2 regions of the Lactobacillus sp. ESL0233 genome follow, and region 1 is predicted to be linked to the other one. Evidence: predicted binding sites of a transcription regulator. Region 1 holds the regulator's gene; the other holds the start of a gene.

Region 1 (4,437 bases):
TAATATTTGACTTTTTTTAACCAAAGCACGTGCAATTGACATTCGCTGCTTTTGTCCTCCAGAAAGCGAAATACCATTTTCCCCTACCATAGTTTGATAATCTCTTGGCATTTGCATAATATCTTCATGTAAATCACTCTTTTTTGCAGCCAAAATAATTTCTGCTTTTTGTGTGTTCGTTTTTGCAAAAGAAATATTATTTTGAATATTAGTTGAAAACAAATAATTATTCTGTGGAACGTAAGAAATTTGTTTTAATAACAGTTCTAACGGAATTTGCCGAATATCTAAACCATTCAATGTAATTTGACCATCGTACTTATCAAATTCCCGTAAAAGCAGTTGAATGATTGAAGTTTTACCAGCTCCAACTTTACCGACTAAACCTAATGTTTGCCCGATTTTTAAAGTGAAATTAATATGATGTAGTACGGGGAGATTAGGTTCATCAGGATAGGCAAAAGAATTAATATGATATACTAAATCGCCAGTAATATCAGTCGCAGATAAATTTGGATCAGCCTTATCATCTGTAATCTCAGGCTTTTCAGCTAGTAATTTTTCAATCCGATCATAACTAGCACTGCCACGTTCTAAAATATTAAAAAGGTAGCCAATTGCAAACATGGGCCAAACCATATTGCCAATATAAGCAATAAAGGAAACTAGCTGACCAACTGATAATGAATGATTAACCACCATTAGCCCACCATAAATGATAGTTATAGCATAAGTTAAGCCAATCAGTAAGGTACTTAAGGGATCAAACATTGAATCCCACTTAAATACTTGTTTATTAATTTGAATTGTATCAGCAACCATAGCATTAAATGCTGCCGCATCAGCTTTTCCTTGACCGAAAGTTTTTATTACTTTTATTCCAGAAACTGATTCTTGCGTCTTATTATTTAAACGGGAAAAAGCTGCTTGAGATTTATCAAACGAATCGTGTAGTTTATCACCTAACTTCCAAGCCCCTACAGCTAAAAATGGTAAGGGTAATAAAGCAACTATTGTCAAACGCCAGTTTACAAAAGTCACCATAGCGGCCATGGTAGATAAGCCCATGACCAAAGAATCAACTAGGGTCAGTACCCCCTCACCTGCCACTTCTTGCACTGCCGAAACATCATTAGTAGCATGAGCCATCAAATCACCAGTTCGATGTCTTTGATAAAAAGTCCGATCCATTTCCATAAAATGACGAAATAGCTTTGACCGTAATTGTAACTCGAGTTCTGCAGCACCGCCCCAGATCTGCTTTCGCCAAAAATAGCGAAAACTATACAATAATAAAGCAGCAATAACAATTGTCAAAATCAGTAAGGTATATTCACTCCAAGAAATATGCCCTCGATTTAATTGATCAGCCATTAAGCCTAAAATACGTGGTGGGACTAAATTGACAAAAGACGTTAATATTAAAAATGTGATACCGATGAGGTACCTTTTTTTCTCCTGTTTAAAGAACCAACTTAATTTATAAAATATACTCATTATTCACCTAACTTTATTTATACAAAAAGACGGAGATAAACCCCGTCTTTTTCAATCTAGTAAAATTATTTATTTTTGATGTTTCATCATGTTCATTACTTGGTTGACCTTCTTAGCCGAAGGTTTCTGTCCCATTTGTGACATCATGGCAACAATCATATCTTCACTGATTGGTGGATTATCTTTAAAATATTTCTTCATATAAGTTCTTGCACCATAGAAGCCTCCTACAAGACCAATTAGTAGTGCAATAATAATTAAAAAAATTTCTAACCCTAAATTCATAAAACAGTCACCTCAATTTGTCCAATAAATATATCTTACCTAAAAATCATTTAAAATTAAAGGCTAAAGTTAATTTTTTCTTAAACCTTTTTTCCGTTGAATCGCTTTAGCTTTTTCAGAAGTAACTTCTTTACCATCTTTATCAAGTATTACCAAATTTTCGACATCTTGCTTAAAACTAGCCCGAAAGTTTTTGATAAATTCTTGGTGTAATTTTTCTCGTTCTTTTTCTTCCTCAGCAGTTAAACCTTCAGCCTTTTTCTTATGATAAAGTTCATTGATTCGGTCAACCATCTTTTTTTCTTTGTCTTTTGTCATTCTTTGCACCTCTCAATAAAAAAGTCTACCTTATTTTTAACTATAAAAAAAGTCTAAGCTTTTAGAACGTTTGTTTGCACATAACCCTAATATCTGCTAAAATAAACTTAATTTAAGATAATTGTCATTACTATAGGAGCGTATTTATGACTACCAAGCAAAATCCTAAACAACTGCAAATTCTCCAATATATCTATGATACTGTCCAAAAGCGTGGCTTCCCGCCTACTGTGCGCGAAATTTGCCATGAAGTAGGACTATCATCTACTTCAACTGTTCATGGTCACTTAACACGACTTGAACGAAAGGGACTCCTGCTTAAAGATGCTACTAAACCACGTGCCTTAGAAGTAACCGCTCAAGGTAAAAAAGTTTTGGGCATTAAAGCTACTGAAATTCCAATAGTTGGTGTGGTAACCGCTGGTGAACCAATTTTAGCAGTTGAAGATATCGAAGATTATTTTCCTCTTCCGCCAGATTTAGCTAATGATTCAGATAACCTATTTATGCTAAAAATTCATGGTGAAAGTATGATTAATGCTGGCATTTTAAACGGTGACAATGTTATTGTTCGCAAGCAAAGTTCAGCAATTAATGGTGAAATAGTAGTTGCTATGACCGATGAAAATGAAGCAACCGTTAAACGCTTTTATAAAGAAAAAGATCATTATCGTCTTCAACCTGAAAATGACAATATGGCACCAATTATTTTAGATAAAGTACAAATATTAGGTAAAGTGGTTGGACTTTATCGCAATAACATTTTCTAAATTGGCTAAAAAGCCTAATCAATAACTTTTAACTACAAATATCTAACTGCAATTAAATTGATATTTGTAGTTTTTTTATAAAAAAGTCTAACAAAAAGTAATGCCAATTTTCCACATCTATTAGATTTATTCGATTCACAAAGTTTTGGCGTTATTTTTTTGATAAATGCTTTAATATCAACTTATTTATTTTATTTTGTGAAATACGCCAATGTTTCATATAGGTTTCACAACCATATTTTTCACAAGCTTTGCTTAAAATTCAGCAATTATCTTAGCCGCTAAGGTGAGAACAGTTTCATGAGCATCCAGCCTCCAGCCCCTATCATTGTGACATTCAATATTACTTAATGAATCTGCCGTAAATAAGATCTGCGCAAAATCAACTCGGCGAAATTGTGCACACGCAGCCATGGCTGCACATTCCATTTCAACGCAAGCCGCACCAAGTTCTCTAAATTGTTCTACCTTTTGAGCAGTTTCTCTAAAAAATCCTTTTAACTAATGTTCATGTTACAGCAAAAATTGCTCAATTTCCTTTTTGGTAATAAAAGTTTTTTAGCTTCATGGGTTAGATTAATTACAACATATTGATTTGCGTCAAAATCTAATAAAAATGGCTGTCGCACTTTAAAACCTTCTAGCTAAAATAATATTTGCAATATTTTAACATAAAAAAATAGAGCTGTCTTTAACTAAAGACAGTTCTATTTTTTATTTGATTAACGACGCTTCTCAGCAATTCTTGCAGACTTACCATGACGTTCACGTAAGTAGTAAAGCTTAGCACGACGTACACGACCATGACGCAATACTTCAACTTTAGCTACACGTGGATCATTAACTGGGAAGGTACGTTCAACACCAACACCAGAAGCAATCTTACGAACAGTGTAAGCAGCTGCAATACCAGCGCCTTTACGCTTAATTACAACGCCTTCAAACATCTGAATACGTTCATGACTACCTTCAACAACACGTACATGAACACGGATAGTGTCCCCTGCACGAAAATCAGGAATATCATCACGTAATTGCTCTTTAGTTAATTCTTGAATTAATGGATCCATTGTTTTTCTCCTTCTTCGGCATTCATTAACGTTACTTCCGCCAGCGGAACACCCCTAATTATTAGTGCCTGTATAGCACCTGAACTATCTTAGCAAATTCTTGAGTGCAAATCAAGCTTTGTTAATTTCAGCTTTAATTTCACTTAACATCTTTTTTTCGGCTGTAGTCATAACATATTTTTCAAGTAAGTCCGGCCTTTTAAGATAAGTCACTTTCAACGCTTCTTTATGCCGCCATTCAGCAATTTTTTGATGGTTACCAGAAGTTAACACTGCCGGTACTTTCATGCCTTCAAAATTTTCAGGTCTGGTATATTGTGGGTACTCTAGTAATCCATGAGAAAAACTTTCATCAATCGGTGAGGCCGCATTGCCTAAAATACCAGGTAACAAGCGAATAGTTGCATCAATCATACTCATCGTTGGCAGTTCCCCACCAGTTAAAACATAGTCACCGATTGAAACCACTTCATCAGCCATATCATAAACCCGTTGAT
Region 2 (4,437 bases), on a different contig from region 1:
ATTCCAGTCCTAAGACCAGATGAATATTTACGTGATAATTTTAGTCGAATTTTAAGCCGCGCTGGACAATATATTCCGGTTGTTGACGATAATGAAAGATTAGTAGGTATAGTAACTCGTTCTAGCCTGGTTAATGTAATTTATGAAAAAATATGGGGTGATAAAACAGCTTTAATTAAAAAATCAGAAAAAGAGGTAAAATAATGGTTGCTTTTTTAGCTCAACATGGATTAGAGTTAATTGTTAAAACTTGGCAGCAAATTTATATAGCGACTATTTCATTATCCTTAGGAATTATTGTAGCAATTCCGTTAAGTGTTTTTTTACTAAAAATTCCGCAAATTGCGAAAATAATAATTTCGATTACGAGCATTTTGCAAACTATTCCAGCTCTTGCATTATTAGCAATGATGATTCCATTATTTGGAGTAGGACGTTTGCCAGCAATTATTGCACTTTTTTTGTATAGTTTAATGCCAATTTTGCGTAACACTTATGTGGGACTAACCAATGTGGATACTAATATTATCGATTCTGCTCGTGGTCTTGGCATGACCAAAATACAATTGATTACTAAAGTAAGGCTCCCTTTAGCAATGCCGGTAATTATGGCTGGAATTCGTTTAGCTGCAATTTATATAATTGCTTGGGCAACATTGGCTTCCTATATTGGAGCTGGAGGATTAGGCGATTTTATTTTTAGTGGTCTTAGTCTTTATCAACCTGATTTAATTCTTGGTGGCACCCTCCCAGTAATTGCTTTAGCATTATTAACAGATTTTTTACTTGGTTTACTAGAGAAAAAAATTATTCCTAAAGGTATGTAGGGAGGCTTAGTAATGAAAAGACGAGCAAAAATATTAATTTCTACCATCACATTTATGACCATGATAGCTACTTGTGCGTGTGGATTAGTTGATAATCAACCTAGTAGCAATCAAATTAGAGTAACTGCCTTAACAACAACTGAATCTCAAATTGTTGCTAACATAATTGTTCAACTAATTGAACATGAAACGCCATATCGAGCTTCCATTGTTAATAATTTAGGGTCAGCCCCAATGCAGCATCAAGCATTGTATCGTCATGATGCTGATATCCAAGCGGTTGCCTATGATGGGGGTGAATTGACTGCTAATTTACATCTAACTCCAATTAAAAATGCAAAAAGAGCCAATCAAACAGTGCGAAGTGAGGCGAAAAAAAGGTGGGATCAAACATATCTTCCTACTTACGGCTTTGCCAATAATTATGCCTTTATGGTGAAAAAAAGTGCACAAAAAAAATATAATTTATATAAAATTTCTGACTTAAAACAATGGCAAAATAAATTTTCATTTGGAGTTGCTTCGGAATGGATTAATGCGCCAGGAGTTGGTTATAGGCAGTTTAAACAAGCGTATCATATGGCTTTTACCAAAATTGAGCCAATGAATATTGGTCTGGTTTATTCCGCCCTAAAAAGTGGTAAAGTGAATGTGATTTTAGGTTATTCTACAGATGGGCGAATTGATAGCTATCGATTAAAATTATTAAAGGATAATAAGCATTTTTTTCCGCCATATAATTGCGGCATGTTAATTAATAATTATTTATTACGTAATCATCCCGACCTTAAGCCGCTTTTGATGAGATTAGTGGGGAATATTAGTATTCATGACATACGAAGAATGAATTTTGAAGTAGATGATAGATTACTAGAACCCTCTACCGTGGCCCATCAATTTTTGGTAAAACATAATTTTTTTAGGGGTAAAAATAATGGCTAATTTAACTTTATGGCAACAATTTATTTATTATTATCAACATAATGGCAATTATATACTTAGTCAATTTAATCGTACTTTTTTAATGTCAGTTTATGGTGTATTGTTTGCAGCAATTATTGGTATTCCGCTGGGGATTGTGATTTCCCGTAATACATATTTGGGAAGTTTCGTGCTTGAATTTGCTAATTTCATTCAGACAATCCCCTCACTTGCTCTTTTGTCAATCGTGATGATTGGAATGGGTTTGGGAGTAAAAACAGTTGTTTTTACTGTTACGCTATATTCATTGTTACCAATTATTAAAAATACATATACTGGCATGTGCAGTGTTGATAAAAATATTATTGATTCAGGTAAAGGTATGGGAATGACTAAGCTACAATTACTTTATTTGGTTCGGTTACCTTTATCAATTTCAGTAATTGTAGCCGGTTTAAAAAATGCTTTAGTAATAGCAATTGGAATTACTTCAATTGGTTCTTTTGTTGGTGCCGGCGGATTAGGCGATATTATTATTCGTGGTACTAATGCAACTAGCGGCAACGCAATAATTTTAGCTGGGGCATTTCCCACTGCATTAATGGCAGTATTAGTTGATCTATTGCTTAACTTGGTCCAAAATTGGGTACAACCTAAAGGATTAAAAAAATAAATCAAAAAATATGGGTTATTTTTGCATATATATTAGTAGGGCTTAAGCTTATTTAAACATTTGTTCGCTATATTTCTTGCAAATATATCTTCAAGCAAAGTATAATTAATGAGTATAAACTGGTGATTATTATTTTAGAGGAGGAAAAGTCTTGCCCAAAGATGAAAAGCAGGCAGCATTGGAAAATGCGCTTAAAAAAATAGAAAAGAACTTCGGTAAGGGCGCTGTTATGCGCATGGGCGATAAAGCAGATACTAAAATTTCAACGATTCCATCTGGTTCACTTGCACTTGACTCAGCTTTAGGGGTCGGGGGCTATCCACGGGGAAGAATTGTTGAAATTTATGGTCCCGAATCTTCTGGTAAGACCACGGTTGCTTTACATGCTGTAGCTGAAGTACAAAAGCGTGGTGGTACGGCTGCTTACATTGATGCTGAAAATGCAATGGATCCAGCATATGCAGAAGCCTTAGGGGTTGATGTGGATTCACTCATTTTATCGCAGCCTAATACTGGTGAAGAAGGATTACAAATTGCGGATACACTAATTACAAGTGGTGCAATTGATATTTTAATTGTCGACTCTGTAGCTGCTCTAGTTCCCCAAGCTGAAATTGACGGAGAAATGGGTGATAGTCATGTGGGGTTACAAGCACGTTTAATGAGTCAGGCTTTACGTAAGCTTTCTGGAAATATTAACAAGACAAAGACAATTGCCATTTTTATTAATCAAATTAGAGAAAAAGTTGGCATTATGTTTGGTAATCCGGAAACGACTCCAGGTGGGCGCGCACTTAAGTTTTATGCAACAATCCGTTTAGAAATTAGACGTGCAGAAAAAATTAAGCAGACTGGTGGCGAAATAACGGGGAATCGTGTCAAAATTAAAGTTGTTAAAAACAAAGTTGCACCGCCTTTTAAAGTTGCGGAAGTAGATATGATGTATGGCAAAGGTATTTCCCAAAGTGGTGAATTGCTAGATATGGCAGCTGATAAAGATATTATTGCGAAAGCTGGCTCTTGGTATTCATACAAAGATGAACGTATTGGTCAGGGGCGTGAAAATGCAAAGCAATATTTAGAAGACCATCCAGAAATATACGCTGAGGTTCAAAAGGAAGTTCGTCATATTTATGGTATTGATGAAGAAGCCATTTCTGAACGTGAAGATCCAGAAAATGCTAAAGCTAAAAAAGCTAAGGCAACCAAACCAGAAACTAAAACGACTTCTGCTGAAAAATAAGTAGATGACAAAAGTAATTAGAATTGAAGAAATTAACCTTGATCTATAAATTTTGGTCAAGGTTTTTTTTAGTTGATTGACATAAGTGATTAGGTTATTTATCATTAAGTTTGTGTGAATAATCTAAAAATAAAAAAGGCGATAGTAATCATGATAAAAACAATTTTGGTTCCCATCGCGATTGCTATTATTTCAATTTTACTAGGTTTAATTATTGGCTATTATTTCAGAAAAAATATTTGGGAAAAGAAAGCTCAAAATGCCAAAAAGAATGCTGATAATATTTTAGCTGAAGCAAAGTCTCAAGTGGCAGCTACTCAAGCTGAAATAAGTTTTCAAAAGCAAGCTGCTGAAACTTTAAAGCAGAGTGCACTAAATATTAAAAAAGAAAAAATTCTTGAAGCGCAAGAGCAAATTCAAACTTATCGACAAAAGGTTGAAGATGAATTAAATGTTAAGCGCGATTTGGTTGCACGCGATACTAATCGTTTAAAGCAACAAGAAGATACTTTTGAACATAAAAACTCTTTATTGACGGAAAAGGAAGCCGAATTAATTGAAAAAGAAAATCACTTTCGTAAGCAAGAACTAGAGCTAAAGAAAAATATAAAGGTTGTAACTGACTTAGTCGATCAAACTAAGGAAAAGCTGTACGAGGTTGCTCAACTGAGTAAAGATCAAGCACAGAAGTTAGTTTTGACCCAATTATCTGATGAACTAGTTAAGGAACGGGCAGAAATGATCAAGGATAGTAATGAAGAAATTCGAGTTAA

What was found. The regulator LexA, encoded in region 1, represses DNA repair genes until DNA is damaged. The targets are predictions, from matches to a motif close to CNAACANNTGTTNG.
Region 2: recA (recombinase RecA) is a predicted target of LexA. The motif match lies at 2,475-2,488, and genes of this name have one in related genera.

What each region holds. Positions count from the first base shown of each region.
Region 1 is NZ_REHH01000007.1:345,367-349,803, forward strand. Features, by position in the region: gene F5ESL0233_RS04700 (ABC transporter ATP-binding protein) at 1-1,497, opposite strand, end outside; gene F5ESL0233_RS04705 (YneF family protein) at 1,567-1,782, opposite strand; gene F5ESL0233_RS04710 (DUF896 domain-containing protein) at 1,852-2,100, opposite strand; gene lexA (transcriptional repressor LexA) at 2,247-2,870, shown strand; partial or broken gene F5ESL0233_RS04720 (phosphorylase) at 3,126-3,365, opposite strand; gene rplS (50S ribosomal protein L19) at 3,593-3,940, opposite strand; gene trmD (tRNA (guanosine(37)-N1)-methyltransferase TrmD) at 4,052-4,437, opposite strand, start outside.
Region 2 is NZ_REHH01000006.1:159,941-164,377, forward strand. Features, by position in the region: gene F5ESL0233_RS02440 (ABC transporter ATP-binding protein) at 1-204, shown strand, start outside; gene F5ESL0233_RS02445 (ABC transporter permease) at 204-827, shown strand; gene F5ESL0233_RS02450 (glycine betaine ABC transporter substrate-binding protein) at 840-1,769, shown strand; gene F5ESL0233_RS02455 (ABC transporter permease) at 1,762-2,421, shown strand; gene recA (recombinase RecA) at 2,573-3,664, shown strand; gene rny (ribonuclease Y) at 3,815-4,437, shown strand, end outside.